Regions from separate parts of the Brevibacillus sp. FSL K6-6036 genome, predicted to be linked through region 2. Evidence: riboswitches for the same ligand, from Rfam matches in the RefSeq annotation. Region 2 holds a riboswitch; each other region holds the start of a gene.

Region 1 (4,591 bases), 210 kb from region 2:
GCCGAACGAATACGCTCGCGAAATTTGCAAACGCGCCAACGATCTTTCCAATGGCGGCGTCATCGTCCAGAAATACGGAGACATTTTGCGCGGACGCCGCTCTACCGAGTCCCGCATCCGCGAAGGGTTTTTGGAGCCGACGCTCAAGGAAGCCGTTCCCGGCGATTTGGGCCTGGTTCTGCCGTACAATACGATGAAAAGCTTGATCGAAATGGTCGAGGCGCTGGACAAGGTGACACCGGGAATCGCTTCCGAGCACACACTGTTCTATGGCGTAGAGGCCAAATTTTACTCTGCCCGTCCAAAGCTGACCGAGGAGTTCGAGACGGAAATCAAAGGGCTGTACTGCGGCGGCGACGGTGCGGGCATTACGCGCGGACTGGCACAGGCCGGGGCTGCAGGCGTATGGATCGCCCGTAATATCATCAAAAAATCGTTGCAGTAGCATAGTCTATAAATCGGAAAAAGCAGGTGCTCCAAAGTCTCAAGCAGACAGCGGGGCACCTGCTTTTGCATTGCATATAGGGGAGTGGCGGGCATGGGTACGAAATTCGACAGCAGATTGTTTGGCCAGCATGCGAGGCCGAAAACGACCAGTTGTGCATCTTCAGAACCAGTCGAATGATGGAACTTTTTTCACACATTCTTACATTATTCGTAGTCGCTGGGACTTTTCTCAGTCTATAATGGCATCAAGAGCATTTCGCAAGTACGACAGGCAAGAGGGGGTACATATGTTTCAGTTGGTCCGCAACACCTTGACGAACAAAGAAGGCTTTATGATCTTTATTTTATGGAATCATCTCTGGGTTGCAGGCTGGATCGCGTATCAGATGGATGTGAACTTCTGGAAGGTCACCTCCGCAGGCTTGCTGGCAACACTGATCGTTTCTCCGTTGTACTTCATTCGCAAGGACAGCTACTTGATCCGGTATCTGGTCGGAATTGGTCTTCTCTATTACTCGATTGCATTTGACCACTATACACCGTTTCAGGAAATCTCGTTTCTCGCGTTCATCGTCCTGGGCTTTTTGGCAGCCTATCTGGACTGGAAGCTGATTGTATCGGCGGGGGCGATGCAGGTTGCGGCGACATTAATCGGATTTTACACCGGTTCTTACCAGTTGTTTGACGGCCATTTTTCGGAAGTCAATTTGCTGCTTCGCATTGTCGCTTTCGTGCTGATGATCGCGGGGCTCACCTATCTCTGTCTGGCTGGACAAGCGTCGCTTGCAAAAGCGGACAGCGCGAGACGGGAAGCCGAAGACAAAGAGCAGCGCCTGGAAGAGCTGCTGCGGAATATCAAGATGGTAACAGAGCAGGTGGAGCGCACATCCGTGCATGTCCATGAGCATGCCGAGACGACAAGGCGCAACACGGACGAGATGATGGTCGCCTTCAAGGAAGTGGCGACCGGAATGGAATCCCAAGCCAATTCCACTGTCAAAATCGAGGAAGAAGTGCAATCGATCGACCAGGAAATTGTGACTGTCAACGAGCAAGCGGCCGTCATGAAGGCGGAAGCGGATCAGAACAGCCGCCGCTTGGCAGGAAGCATCAGCATGATGAGCGAGCTTTCCGAGCAAATGGAGCAAATCGTTCAGGCGGTCAATGTGGCGTCTTCGACGATCCGCGAGCTGAACAAGCAAGCCAACAAGGTCGAGGAAATCGTCCAGACGATCAACCAGATCGCGACACAGACGAACCTGCTCGCGCTCAATGCCGCGATCGAATCGGCTCGTGCGGGTGAGCACGGCCGGGGCTTCGCCGTCGTGGCGGACGAGGTGCGCAAGCTGGCTGAGCAAAGCGCGACGGCTACGCAGGAGATCGCCGGAATTTTGCAGTCGCTGCATCAAGAAAGTGAAAATGCGGTGAAGCATATGAGCACGGGCGAAGTGTCGGTAGCAAAGGGGCAGGAGCTGGCGGTAGAGACAGTGGCGTCTATCGAGACGGTTCGTGCAGGCATGGAAGCGTTCCTCGAGGCCGTAGAGCATGTGCGGACGAGCATGGATCGCGTGAAAATGCGCTCCGGGGAAGTGGCGGCCGAGATGTCTACGATTACAGCGGTCACCGAGGAGTCTGTTGCCAACCTGGAGGAATTGTTTGCGACGGCGGAGAACCAGCATCAAAAGGTGCGGGAGATTACCGAGGAGCTCGGCGAGCTGAACGCCTTGTCGACAAAGCTGCAGCAATCATTTCAGCGATAATCGTAATGTTTGAAATTGCAGAAAAAAGAATTGCATTTTTCAATTGATCTGCTAGAATGAATTCAATATCAATTAAATAGTTTCACCTTACCTTATCAAGAGCGGCGGAGGGACTGGCCCGATGAAGCCCGGCAACCACTGTGCACACGTGCACAGAAAGGTGCCAATTCCTACAAAATCCATTTGGATTTTGAGAGATGAGGAAGAGGTTGGCGATATACCGCAAACTCTTCCTCCGGGAAGAGTTTTTTCTTTGTACAAAGGAGGTTATTGACGAATATTAATTTTAAATAATATAATATTATTCGTGTTTTAATTATTTTATGCTCATAAAAAAACGCACTTCTTTCGTGTGTATATAATAAAAACGAATATTGTTGTGCGGACTAGTGATAGGAGAGGACACCATGAAAAAATTGCTTTTGGCATTAACAACGTTTGCTGTACTGGCAGCCGGATGCTCGACAAACAGCAGCGCCCCCGAAGACAAGGGACAAGCCCAGACAGGCGGACAAGAAACAGCGAAAAAGCGGATCGCGCTGGTGCTGCCCGAGAAAATCGGGGTTAACCCGTTCTTCCAGCAGATGGACGATGGAGCGAAGAAAGCCGCCCAAGAATTCGGGGTGGATGTCAAGACGATTGAATCCACAGACCACGGGGCTATCGAGGAAAATATCCGCGTGGCAGTGGCCGAGCAATACGATTTGATCATCACGTCTTCCTTTGAAGCCGAGGATGCGCTGAAAAAGGTAGCGACAGAAAATCCTGACCGCACCTTCGCCATCATCGATACGCAAGTTGATTTGCCCAACGTCCGCAGTGTCATGTTCCGCGAGCAAGAGGCTGCATACCTGGTCGGAGCGGCTGCCGGTTTGGCAACCAAAAGCAACAAGGTAGGGATCGTCGCAGCAATGGACATTCCGATCCTGAAAAAATGGACAGTCGGGTTTCAGGAAGGGCTCAAGGCGACCAACCCGAACGCGGAAGTGCAGATCAACTACGTCGGCAGCTTCAGCGACCCGGCAAAAGCGAAGGAGCTGGCGCTGCTGCAGGCTTCCAAAGGAGCGGACTTTATTTACGGCGCAGCGGCTGTAGGAGATCTTGGCGTGTTTGAAGCAGCCAAGGAAAAAGGCTTCTACACCTCCGGACAAGACGTTGACCGGACCAGCATCGACCCTGAGCATATCGTCCTGTCCCAGTTGAAAGGAACGGACTCCGCTGTGTATGAAACGGTGAAGGCATTTGTGGACGGCAGCTTGAAGCCGGGTGTCGTCGCCTACGGACTGAAGGAGAACGGCGTCGGCGTGACCTATGTTACGCATGACAGCCCGACTCCGTTGAACCCGTTCATTGGAGAAGAAGTCGTCAGCAAGGTAAAGGCGATCAAGGATGAGATCGTCGCGGGGACGAGAACCGTGACAGACCCGCTGAAACAATAGCAAGAGCGCTGATTCGGAAACCGGCTACATGAGCGTAGTCGGTTTCCTGCTCTACCGGGAAGACAAAAGAGGGAGGGGAAAAAGGTGGCGAACCGACTGGAAATGCGAGGCATGACCAAGCGCTACGGCGATTTTACCGCCAATGACAACGTTTCGTTTACGTTGAAAGAGGGGGAGGTCCATGCGATCGTCGGCGAGAACGGAGCGGGCAAAACCACGCTGATGCGCATGCTGTACGGTATGGAGCAGCCCACTGCCGGAGAGATCGCAGTAAATGGCAAGCCCGTCGTCTTTCGCGGCCCGGAGGATGCGATCCGCCACGGGATTGGCATGGTTCACCAGCACTTCATGCTGTTTCCCGACTTTACCGTTGCGGAAAATATCGTGATCGGCTACGAACCGCAGCGCAAAGGGCTGTTTCAGCGAAAAGAAGCGGCGAGTGCAGTCCGCTCGCTCAGTGAGCGATACCGGATACCGATCAACGAGAACGCCAAGGTATCCAGCTGCTCCGTAGGGGAGCAGCAGCGGGTAGAAATCCTGAAGGTGCTCTACCAGGGTGCAGATATTATCGTGCTGGACGAGCCGACTGCGGTGCTCACGCCGCTGGAGGTAAAGGAGCTGCTGCAGACGATCCGCCATTTGGCCGAAAGCGGCAAAAGCGTCATTTTGATTACCCACAAGCTCCAGGAGGTCATGGAGGTGGCAGACCGGGTCACTGTCCTGCGCGGGGGGCGCGTGACCGGAACCGTTTCCCGAAGCGAAACCAATGCGGACGACCTCGCCCGTATGATGGTAGGCCGCGAGCTTCAGCAGCTCAGTGACCGGGTCCGCCTGGAAGGAAAGCCGCTTTTGCGGGTGCAGGGCCTGAGCGTCCGGGAAAAACAAACGCTCGTAGACGACGTGACGTTTTCCGTACACCACGGGGAGATCGTCGGGATCGCCGGG
Region 2 (4,591 bases):
GATACATATCGCCAGGCGTCACCTTTGGCCAACGGAACGCTGATGACAGGAACCTTGCCTACTCATACCGATCAGGACTGGTTCCAATTTACGGTCGATTCCGAATCCTACGTCAGCATACGCGCTCCGTTCGTTCCCGTATCGACAGGGATGCGGCTGGAGCTGTACGGTTCGGATACATTGAACTACTCGCTCTTTGCCACAAACGACGTAGCGCAGCTGTCCGATCTGGGCAAAGAGGTGCTTGGCATGAAGCTGAAGCCGGGCAAGTATTATATCCGTCTGACAACCACATTGCCGTTTAAATACGATTCGTACCGGTTGACTTTGACCAAGCAGCCTTTGATCGCGGGTTATCGTGATATTTCCACGCACTGGGCCCGCAACGAGATCGCCAGACTCAGCACGAAGGGAGTCGTCAAAGGCTTTGATGATTCGACCTTCAAGCCTGACCAGTCGGTGACTCGAGGCCAGTTTGCGACGATGCTGATCCAGTCCATGCGGGCCAAAGGGATGAATATCGTTACGTATACAGGCAGAAATCCGTTCAAGGATCTTTCTAAAAATCACTGGGCCTATGGCAATCTGCTGACTGCCCACCAGCTCGGCATCATCAGCGGCTATCCAAACAGCACCATGCTGCCGGATCAATCGATCACACGGGCAGAAATGGCACTGATGGTAGCCAGAGCAAATAATCTCGTGCTCTATAATCGCAGCAGGTCATCGTTTACCGACGTGCCGACAAGTCACTGGGCGTCTCCCGCCATTGAGGCGCTGACGGCGAAAAAGTGGATAAGCGGTTACGGACGGACGTTCAAGCCGCAGGGAAGAGCTACACGTGCAGAGGTGGTCGTCCTGCTGGCGAAGGCTTACAGTTTGTAACTCTATGGAAAAGGAGAGAACATAAATGAAAAAAGCAACCAAGGGAATCCTCGCCATAGCAATTGTCGGGATGGGGGTCTTTGCTTCGCAGGCGATGGCAGACGGTGTTTCCGGTGTCCCGGGCTCAGCGGATGATCCGGTCGTCACCAAAAGCTATGTGGATCAGCAAATTCAAAAAGCTCTTGGCGGAGGGGCAGGCACAGGCGGTGCATCCGTCTCGACGGGGTTGACAGTGGTTGAGCTGCACCCGGGGCAGACGCTGTACGGTTTTGAGGGTACGGAATTTATCGTCCGTACGGGAAAAGTACAAGCAGTAGCCGGCGATAAAGGCGATGGCTTGACAGATATTACCGAGGGCAAGGACCTGCGAGCGGGAGCCCAGGTGGCTGCCAATCATCTGCTCTTGATCGCCCGTTCGGACAATCGCGGATTGCGCTTGAATGCAAACTACAATGGTGTCGCGCACATTATGGTTCGCGGCAAATACGAATTGCGCTAAGCGCTTATTGACACCGGCTATAAAAACGATTATTCTATTATCCGTAATGGATACTCTTATCCAGAGCAGGCGGAGGGACTGGCCCCATGAAGCCCGGCAACCGACTCGAGCGGTGCTAACCAGCAGAACGGATACCTGTTCTGGCCGATAAGAGGGTAGGGAACGCAAACACCAAGCACCTTTTCCTCTAAAACAGGAAAAGGTTTTTTTTTGCTTGTGCCTTCGTCTAATAAGAACCTGTTTCGGCTACCACACTATTTGTATGAGGTCAAAGGAGGTAGTACACATGTCTTTGCAAAAAGGTCGTCGTCTGTTTACTTCTGAATCCGTCACCGAAGGTCATCCGGATAAGATTTGTGACCAAATTTCCGACTCTATCCTGGACGCCATTTTGTCCAAGGATCCAAATGCTCGCGTAGCATGCGAAACTTCCGTTACCACTGGTCTGGTACTCGTGGCAGGGGAAATCACCACGAACACGTACGTGGATATTCAAAAGCTCGTCCGTGACACCATCCGTGAAATCGGATACGATCGCGCTAAGTTTGGTTTCGATGCCGACACTTGCGGCGTTCTGACCGCTATCGGCGAGCAGTCTGCCGATATCGCCCTCGGTGTAGACCAGGCGCTGGAAGCCCGCGAAGGGAAAATGACTGATGCTGAGATTGAAGCGATTGGTGCCGGCGACCAAGGTCTGATGTTTGGTTTCGCCTGCAACGAGACTCCTGAACTGATGCCTTTGCCGATCAGCATGGCTCACCAGCTGGCTCGCCGTCTGACCGAAGTGCGTAAAAACGGCACTTTGAGCTACCTGCGCCCAGACGGTAAAACACAGGTGACTGTAGAATACGACGGCGATAAGCCGGTTCGTATTGATACGATTGTTATTTCTACCCAGCACGCTCCGGAAACCACTCTGGAACAAATCAAGAACGACCTGATGGAGCACGTGATCAAGCCTGTCGTGCCAACAGAGCTTCTGGATGCCGAGACCAAATACTTCATCAACCCGACTGGCCGTTTTGTTATTGGCGGACCACAAGGGGATGCCGGTTTGACAGGCCGCAAAATTATCGTCGACACCTATGGCGGATACGCTCGTCACGGCGGTGGTGCTTTCTCCGGAAAAGACCCGACAAAAGTGGACCGCTCCGGCGCATATGCAGCCCGCTATGTAGCGAAGAACATCGTCGCTGCCGGCTTGGCTGAAAAATGCGAAGTACAAGTGGCCTATGCAATTGGTGTCGCACAGCCAGTGTCCATCAGCGTAGATACATTTGGGACCGGCAAGATTGCCGAGGACCAATTGGTAACACTAATCCGCAAGCATTTTGATCTTCGTCCTGCAGGTATCATCAAGCAGCTTGACCTGCGTCGTCCTATCTACAAGCAGACAGCGGCATACGGCCATTTTGGCCGCAACGATCTGAATGTGCCGTGGGAGCGTACAGATAAGGCAGAAGCGCTCAAGCAAGATGCAGCAGGGCTGTCCAAGTAAAGACCAAGCGCGAGAGCCTAGTGATACACACTAGGCTCTTTTTCTGTCATTGAAAACGGATTTCCTCTATATTTTTAAGAAGACTAGGCCTTAAGACTTGCGGCAAACTGCTGGAATTCAGTTCATAAAGGAATCCGTTCGTATATGTCGAAATTCCTATATAGGCATAAAGGAGGGAGTTTTTTGTGCCGAAGAGGTGGCCCTTCTTTCTCGTATTTTTCATTGCGCTAGGGCTCGTTGTGACTGCCGGACTGCCCGATACTGCCTCTTTTTTTAAAGAGGAGGCTCCAAAAGTGCAACCTTTCCCCCATGTCACTACGTCTATAAGCACAAGCGAGGAGCAATCGGCTGCACCACAGACAGAAAAAAACCGGGAAGAAGCAGCGTCCTCCAAGCTCTGGTATAGAGATCGGGTAGTCGTATTGACGTACCATCATGTGACCGACGATTCTGACCAGCGCTATGTTATTGGGGCGGAGCAGTTTAGAGAGCATATGACGTTTTTATTCGAGAACAATTTTCATCCGATATCACTGGCGGAATTTGTGCGTTTTGTCGAGACAGGAGTTTTGCCCACTGAGAATGCAGTCTTGCTTACATTTGATGATGGGTATGAAAGTTATTACACACATGCTTTTCCCGTAATGCAGCAGTATCGGTTCCCATCGGTCAACTTTGCCATACTTGGACGATTGCGGGATACCGAGGAGCGAAAGAGAGAAAAAATGACCACGCCGCTATCCCGTCCGCAAGTGAAGGAAATGCTGCAGACCGGGTTGGTGGAGATCGCTTCTCATACATACAGTCTTCACGACGAGAGGGCCCGCAACGAATGGGGAGATCTGGGACCGGAGACAGCACCTGTGTACATGGAGGAGCTCAAACGGCTCGAAGACGAACAAGAATACCGCAATCGCCTTTACGTAGATTTTACGATGTCGCGGGTCGGCTTGAGCGATCTGGTGGGCAAGCAGGTGCAAGCTATTTCTTTGCCGTTTGGATACAGCAATGACATCGTACTGGACATAGCCAAGCAAGCGGGCTACCGATTTGTCTTCAATTCAAATCGAGGTGTGGTAACGGCCCAGGTGAATCCGCTTTCCATCCCCAGATACGATGTCGGGATCAGGGAAATGGATGTGCCCAAGCTGCAGGCGCTGTTCCAGACGGTCAAAAACGAGGTAGAAGGAGATCAATAATGAATCAGGCGATCAGTATTACCATGTTGGATGGTGTGATCAATCGCACGATCGAGACGGTAGAGACGAGCAAATCGCAAATATTCGAGATCGCCGAAAATGCCAGGCAAGAAGGAAATTCCTTAAAACATGATTTGCATGAATTGCGGCAGGAAATAGCGAAAGTGATAAGCAAGGTAGATGAACTGGAGCTCTCCTACCGAAGGGCGCGAGCGCGCCTGGTGTTGGTTAGCCGTAATTTTCAGACATACACAGAGGAAGACATCCGCATCGCTTATGAAGAAGCCAACCGTATTCAGGTAGAATTGTCCATTTACCGGGAACGGGAAGACAATTTGAAAAAGCGGAGAAACGATCTGGAGAGGCAGCTTCGCACGCTGGAGGAAACAATCGAGCGAGCAGAAAAGCTGGTTACGCAGATGGGGGTTGTGCTAGGGTACTTGACCGGCGACCTGAGCAAGGTAGGGGAAGCTCTGGAGGAGGCCAAACAGCATCAGCTGATGGGTCTGA
Region 3 (4,591 bases), 1.0 Mb from region 2:
AGGAATGGAGCAGCCTCCGCAAAAGCTGAAGCTCGCTTTGCAAACCATCGAAACACGGTACATAGACTTGAACTGGCAACCGCCGATCCCTCCTAGTCCATAAAGCTGGCCTGGGGTATCACCTGATTCCATCAAGCCATCATAAAGGCCCTGAGCGATCATAGCTCCGGGCCTTTTGCTTGGGAAGCCATGCTTTATGTTGCAAGTATGGCTTCCGCTATTCACGAAAAATAAGGCTGTCTTTCTTGAAAAGATTGCCGTCATTATGTTTTGGCATCCGTGAGTATCATTTCGAATCAAGCCTGCTTTATCCGTGAGTATCCTGCTTGATTCAGCCTGTTGTGCCACCCCGAATCGCAGGAGAAGCCTGTTTCCAGGCTTCTCCCCACCGCGGCCCCTGGACAAGGAGCAAGATAACCCGAAGCCCGCCAACAAGCTTACCGAGCAAACAGCCCCAGCTTCTCAATCCTTCGCACTGCCTCCGCCAGCCTTTCTTCGCTGGAAAGAAGCGCCGCGCGCACATACCCCTCGCCCGTCGGTCCAAAACCGACGCCAGGCGCAACCACCACATGAGCCTTTTCCAGCAGCAAATCGGAAAACTCGACCGATGTAAACCCTTCGGGAACAGGCAGCCAGCTGAAAAACGAGCCCTCTGAAGGCTTGGCCTGCCAACCGATCCGGTGGAGCTCGGCGAACAGCACATCCCGCCTGCTTTGGTAGACGGAGACGAGATCATGTACGCATTGCTGCGAGCCGGTCATCGCTTTTGCCGCCGCCATCTGCACAGCGCCGAAGAGACTGACAAAGTAATGGTCCTGAATCAAATTGACCAGCCGTACGAGCTCCTTGTTTCCGACCATAGCCCCGACGCGCCAGCCGGCCATGTTGTACGTTTTCGACAGGGTGTAAAACTCCACTCCTACTTCTTTTGCCCCCGGCACCTGCATGAAGCTGACCGGCTTTTTGCCGTCAAAGCTGATCGCACCATAGGCGAAATCATGGCAGACGACGATCTCGTGCTTGCGGGCGAAGCGGATGGTCTCTTCAAAAAATTCCACCGGAGCGTTGACCGCCGTCGGATTGTTCGGGTAATTGAGGAACATCAGCTTGGCTTTTTCCAAATCTTCCGGCTTCAACTGGCCGTAATCCGGAAGAAACGCGTTTTCAGCCTTGAGCGGCATCATGACCATGCGGCCGTCAGCTACAGCCACGCCGGACCAGTAATCCGGATAACCTGGATCGGGCACCAAAGCGACGTCCCCGGGGTTCAGCAGCACCTGACAAATCTCAACCAGACCTGTCTTGCTGCCAAACAGGATGGCTACCTCTTCCTCCGCGTCCAGCTCCACGCCGAACTCTTCCTTGTACCAGTGGGCGACGGCCTGCTTCAGCTCCAGCCTGCCGCTGAACGGCGGGTATTTGTGATGGACAGGGCGCTTGGCCTGCTCGCTCAGCTCTTCCACGATATGCTGCGGTGTCGGGAGATCGGGATTGCCCTGTCCAAGATTGATAATGTCATGTCCGGCCGCGATGGCCTTGTTTGTTTTCGCTACCAGCGTGGCAAAAAACTGCGTCGGCAGTCGGTCCACCATGGCAGATGGTTGGATGCGCATTGGCTTTCTATCCTTTCTTTCGCAAAAATAATCCAGACATCGAAGCAGGCATGCAAAAAGCCCCTTTTCCTGAACAGAAAAAGGGGCGGATCGTGCGTCTCCACGTTCTTATCTGTCAGGATCGCTCCTGCTGGAATTGGCACAGCATCTGCAGAATATCCTGCAAGATCCGCTGCCGGGCTTCATCGGGCCAGTCCCTCCACCTCTCTGGATAAGTTAACAGCAACCTATTTACTTTGAATGTCTACTATACTACTTGAGCAGGTTGGGAGTGTCAATACAATATCCCGAACCATGGCCCGGGCTGCTTTGCTGTTGCTGGCCCGGCAGCCTGCAGGGCCTCGTTAGACAGCCTGGCAGTCCTCAACTGTCAGCCTGGCGGTCCTCAACTGACAAACTGAGGAGCCTCACTGACAGGCTGAGGGGCCTCGACTGACAGCCTGAGCGGCCTCGGCTGAAAGCCTGCTGGTCTTCGCCTGACAGCTACGAGTATCCGTCCAAGCATTGCTTGTCATGACCCGAGCTTCTCCGGAGCAGGCAGAGCTGCCTTCATCTCAGGACGCTTTACAAAGGACGTGTACACGGTAAAGCAAGCGACAGCGACCAAAGCCAAAGCAGCCATGAAGTAGACCATCCCATTTGCTCCGAGCGCTTCAAAGATCACGGCGCCCATCAGCGGGCCGACCATGCGTCCTCCTGAGCCTACGCCCCCGATGAGGCCTTGAATGAACCCTTCACGTCCCGGTGGAGACAACTCGGCAGCGATGGTCGGGACGGCAGGCCACACCAGCATTTCACCCAGTGTAATGACAAACATGGCCACGAAAAAACCGGCGTACACCGTCGTCTGGGACAAGATCAGCATGGAGAGCGAAAAGACGTAGGCGCCTAACAGCAACTGCGCTTTCAGCGTACGGGCGAAGTGCCTGATCACCCAGGAGATAAACGGCTGCCCGAACAGGATCAAAGCACCATTCAGCGTCCACAGCAGGCTGTACTCCCTGAGCGTGATGCCCAGCGACTGCATATACGCCGACAGCACAGTCGTCCACTGCGAGTAAATAATCCAGCAGACCAACAACCCTGCCGACAACAGACCGAGCGCTAGCCATGCCATCGGGCGACCGGCAGCTTGAGCGGCATCCGTCGCCATTGCCGCCGCGGCCCCTTTTGATCCGCCGGCCTTCTCCGCCAATCCCGCGGCAGGCAGCTGTGCCCCCTCACCTTCCTCTGTGTGCTTCGCCGACGCTGCCACGAGCCGGCCTTCTTTTTCCTGACCGCGCTCAAGATCGACCGTGCGGCTCAAAAAGATAAAGAGAAACAGAACTGCCAGCTGCAGCGCCGCATTTCCAAAGAAAGTCCAGGCAAAGGAAATGCTCGCCAGCATTCCCGCCGAGGCGGAACCGATCGCTACCCCGATATTGAGTGCCACATAAACCGTATTCAAGCCCTTGCGGCCGCCGTCAGGCCACAAGAGGCCGATCAGGGCATTGAGCACAGGAAACATGATGCCGGAGAAAAATCCGTTCAAAAGCAGCAAGACCGTATACGTATGAAAGCTGGTTGTGAAGCCCAGTGCCACAGCTACGGCTACCGCTCCCGCTGTCGCGGCGTATACTGTGCGCATTTTCCCCCAGCGGTCAAAGAGAACCCCGCCTGTCAGACTGCCGATCAGGTACGCTCCCTGATTCAGCATCAAAAGAACACCCGCTACGGTGAGCGGCTTCCCGAGAAAATCGTGGATGTAGATCGTCACCAGCGGCCAGATACAGGCCATGCCCGTAGAATGAATAACGGCAGCAACGGCCAGAAGCCGGATGCTGCGCGGATAGGAATTCCATAGTCGACTCATCTGATGTTTACGCCTCGCTCCGATAAAAATCTCCGCTTTTCCCGCCGGTTTTGCTCTGGAGATACGTCGGCCCGATTACCATTTCCTTGTCCATGGCCTTGCACATGTCATAAACGGTGAGCGCGGCTGCGCTTGCGGCTGTCAGTGCCTCCATCTCCACGCCGGTCTTGCCGGTCGTTTTGACGGTTGCCTCGATATCCAATGTCGCTTTGTCCGCATACGAAAAGCGGATGTCAATGCCCGTCAGCGGCAGCGGATGACACATCGGGATGATCTCCCACGTCTTTTTCGCAGCCATTACTCCGGCTACCTGTGCGACAGCCAATACATCCCCCTTGGCAATCTGCCCCTCGCGAATGCGCAGCAGCGTTTCCGGCTTCATCGTGATTTTGCTGACAGCCACCGCTACCCGCTTGGTTACCTCTTTTTCGGAGACGTCCACCATTTTGGCCCGTTGTTGATCGTTAAAATGCGTTAATTCGTCGTTCATTTCTTCCTCCCATTTGCTTTCCGCCTGGGAATGCCCTTCTTTTTCGATAATCTAACCTTACATTCAGCACTGTAGAAAATCAATCGGGAATCTGCAAGAAGTCGCTCTCGGATTTGGCAGTTAGGCGCAATTATGTTATCGTCACAAGTAGAGAGAAGCTTTTCCTTCCTATAAATAACCCTTGGGAAACGAGGAGTGCTACATGCAAATATCTGTCCTTTTATTTGCCGGTTTGGCCGAGCTGGCCGGCGAGCGAACGATACAACTGACACTGCCGGAGGGAGCAACCGTACAGGACCTGCTGCAAGCCGCATCCAGCCAATACCCTGCGCTGTCCTCCCTGCTCGGCAGCTGCTTTATCTCCGTCAATCAAGAGTATGCCAAGCCGGATACGGCCATCCGGGCCGGAGACGAAATCGCCATATTGCCACCTGTGAGCGGCGGTCAGGACCCTCGTTTTGCCATCACGACCGAACCGCTGAGCGCTGACAAACTGGTCAAGCTCGTGTCCAATCCGCATGCCGGCGCTGTCCTCGCTTTTGTCGGAACCGTCCGGGAGTTCACGCACGGCCAGCGTACCGTATTGCTTGCCTATGAAGCCTACGAGCCAATGGCAGTGGAAAAAATGAAGCAGAT

The links. Region 2 has a riboswitch for S-adenosylmethionine ahead of metK (methionine adenosyltransferase). Riboswitches for the same ligand answer to the same signal wherever they lie in the genome.
Region 1: linked by a shared signal. The riboswitch ahead of NST37_RS23695 (BMP family protein) and the one ahead of metK (methionine adenosyltransferase) in region 2 are both predicted to bind S-adenosylmethionine.
Region 3: linked by a shared signal. The riboswitch ahead of NST37_RS18210 (pyridoxal phosphate-dependent aminotransferase) and the one ahead of metK (methionine adenosyltransferase) in region 2 are both predicted to bind S-adenosylmethionine.

The regions. Positions count from the first base shown of each region.
Region 1 is NZ_CP150173.1:4,844,357-4,848,947, reverse strand. It holds gene NST37_RS23705 (NAD(P)/FAD-dependent oxidoreductase) at 1-445, shown strand, start outside; gene NST37_RS23700 (methyl-accepting chemotaxis protein) at 735-2,207, shown strand; SAM riboswitch class I at 2,297-2,411, shown strand; gene NST37_RS23695 (BMP family protein) at 2,615-3,646, shown strand; gene NST37_RS23690 (ABC transporter ATP-binding protein) at 3,731-4,591, shown strand, end outside.
Region 2 is NZ_CP150173.1:4,636,373-4,640,963, reverse strand. It holds gene NST37_RS22815 (S8 family serine peptidase) at 1-885, shown strand, start outside; gene NST37_RS22810 (hypothetical protein) at 911-1,384, shown strand; SAM riboswitch class I at 1,438-1,538, shown strand; gene metK (methionine adenosyltransferase) at 1,677-2,882, shown strand; gene NST37_RS22800 (polysaccharide deacetylase family protein) at 3,068-4,081, shown strand; gene NST37_RS22795 (sensor histidine kinase) at 4,081-4,591, shown strand, end outside.
Region 3 is NZ_CP150173.1:3,603,919-3,608,509, forward strand. It holds gene NST37_RS18205 (hypothetical protein) at 1-103, shown strand, start outside; gene NST37_RS18210 (pyridoxal phosphate-dependent aminotransferase) at 438-1,613, opposite strand; SAM riboswitch class I at 1,719-1,831, opposite strand; gene NST37_RS18215 (MFS transporter) at 2,125-3,465, opposite strand; gene moaC (cyclic pyranopterin monophosphate synthase MoaC) at 3,473-3,955, opposite strand; gene moaD (molybdopterin converting factor subunit 1) at 4,158-4,591, shown strand, end outside.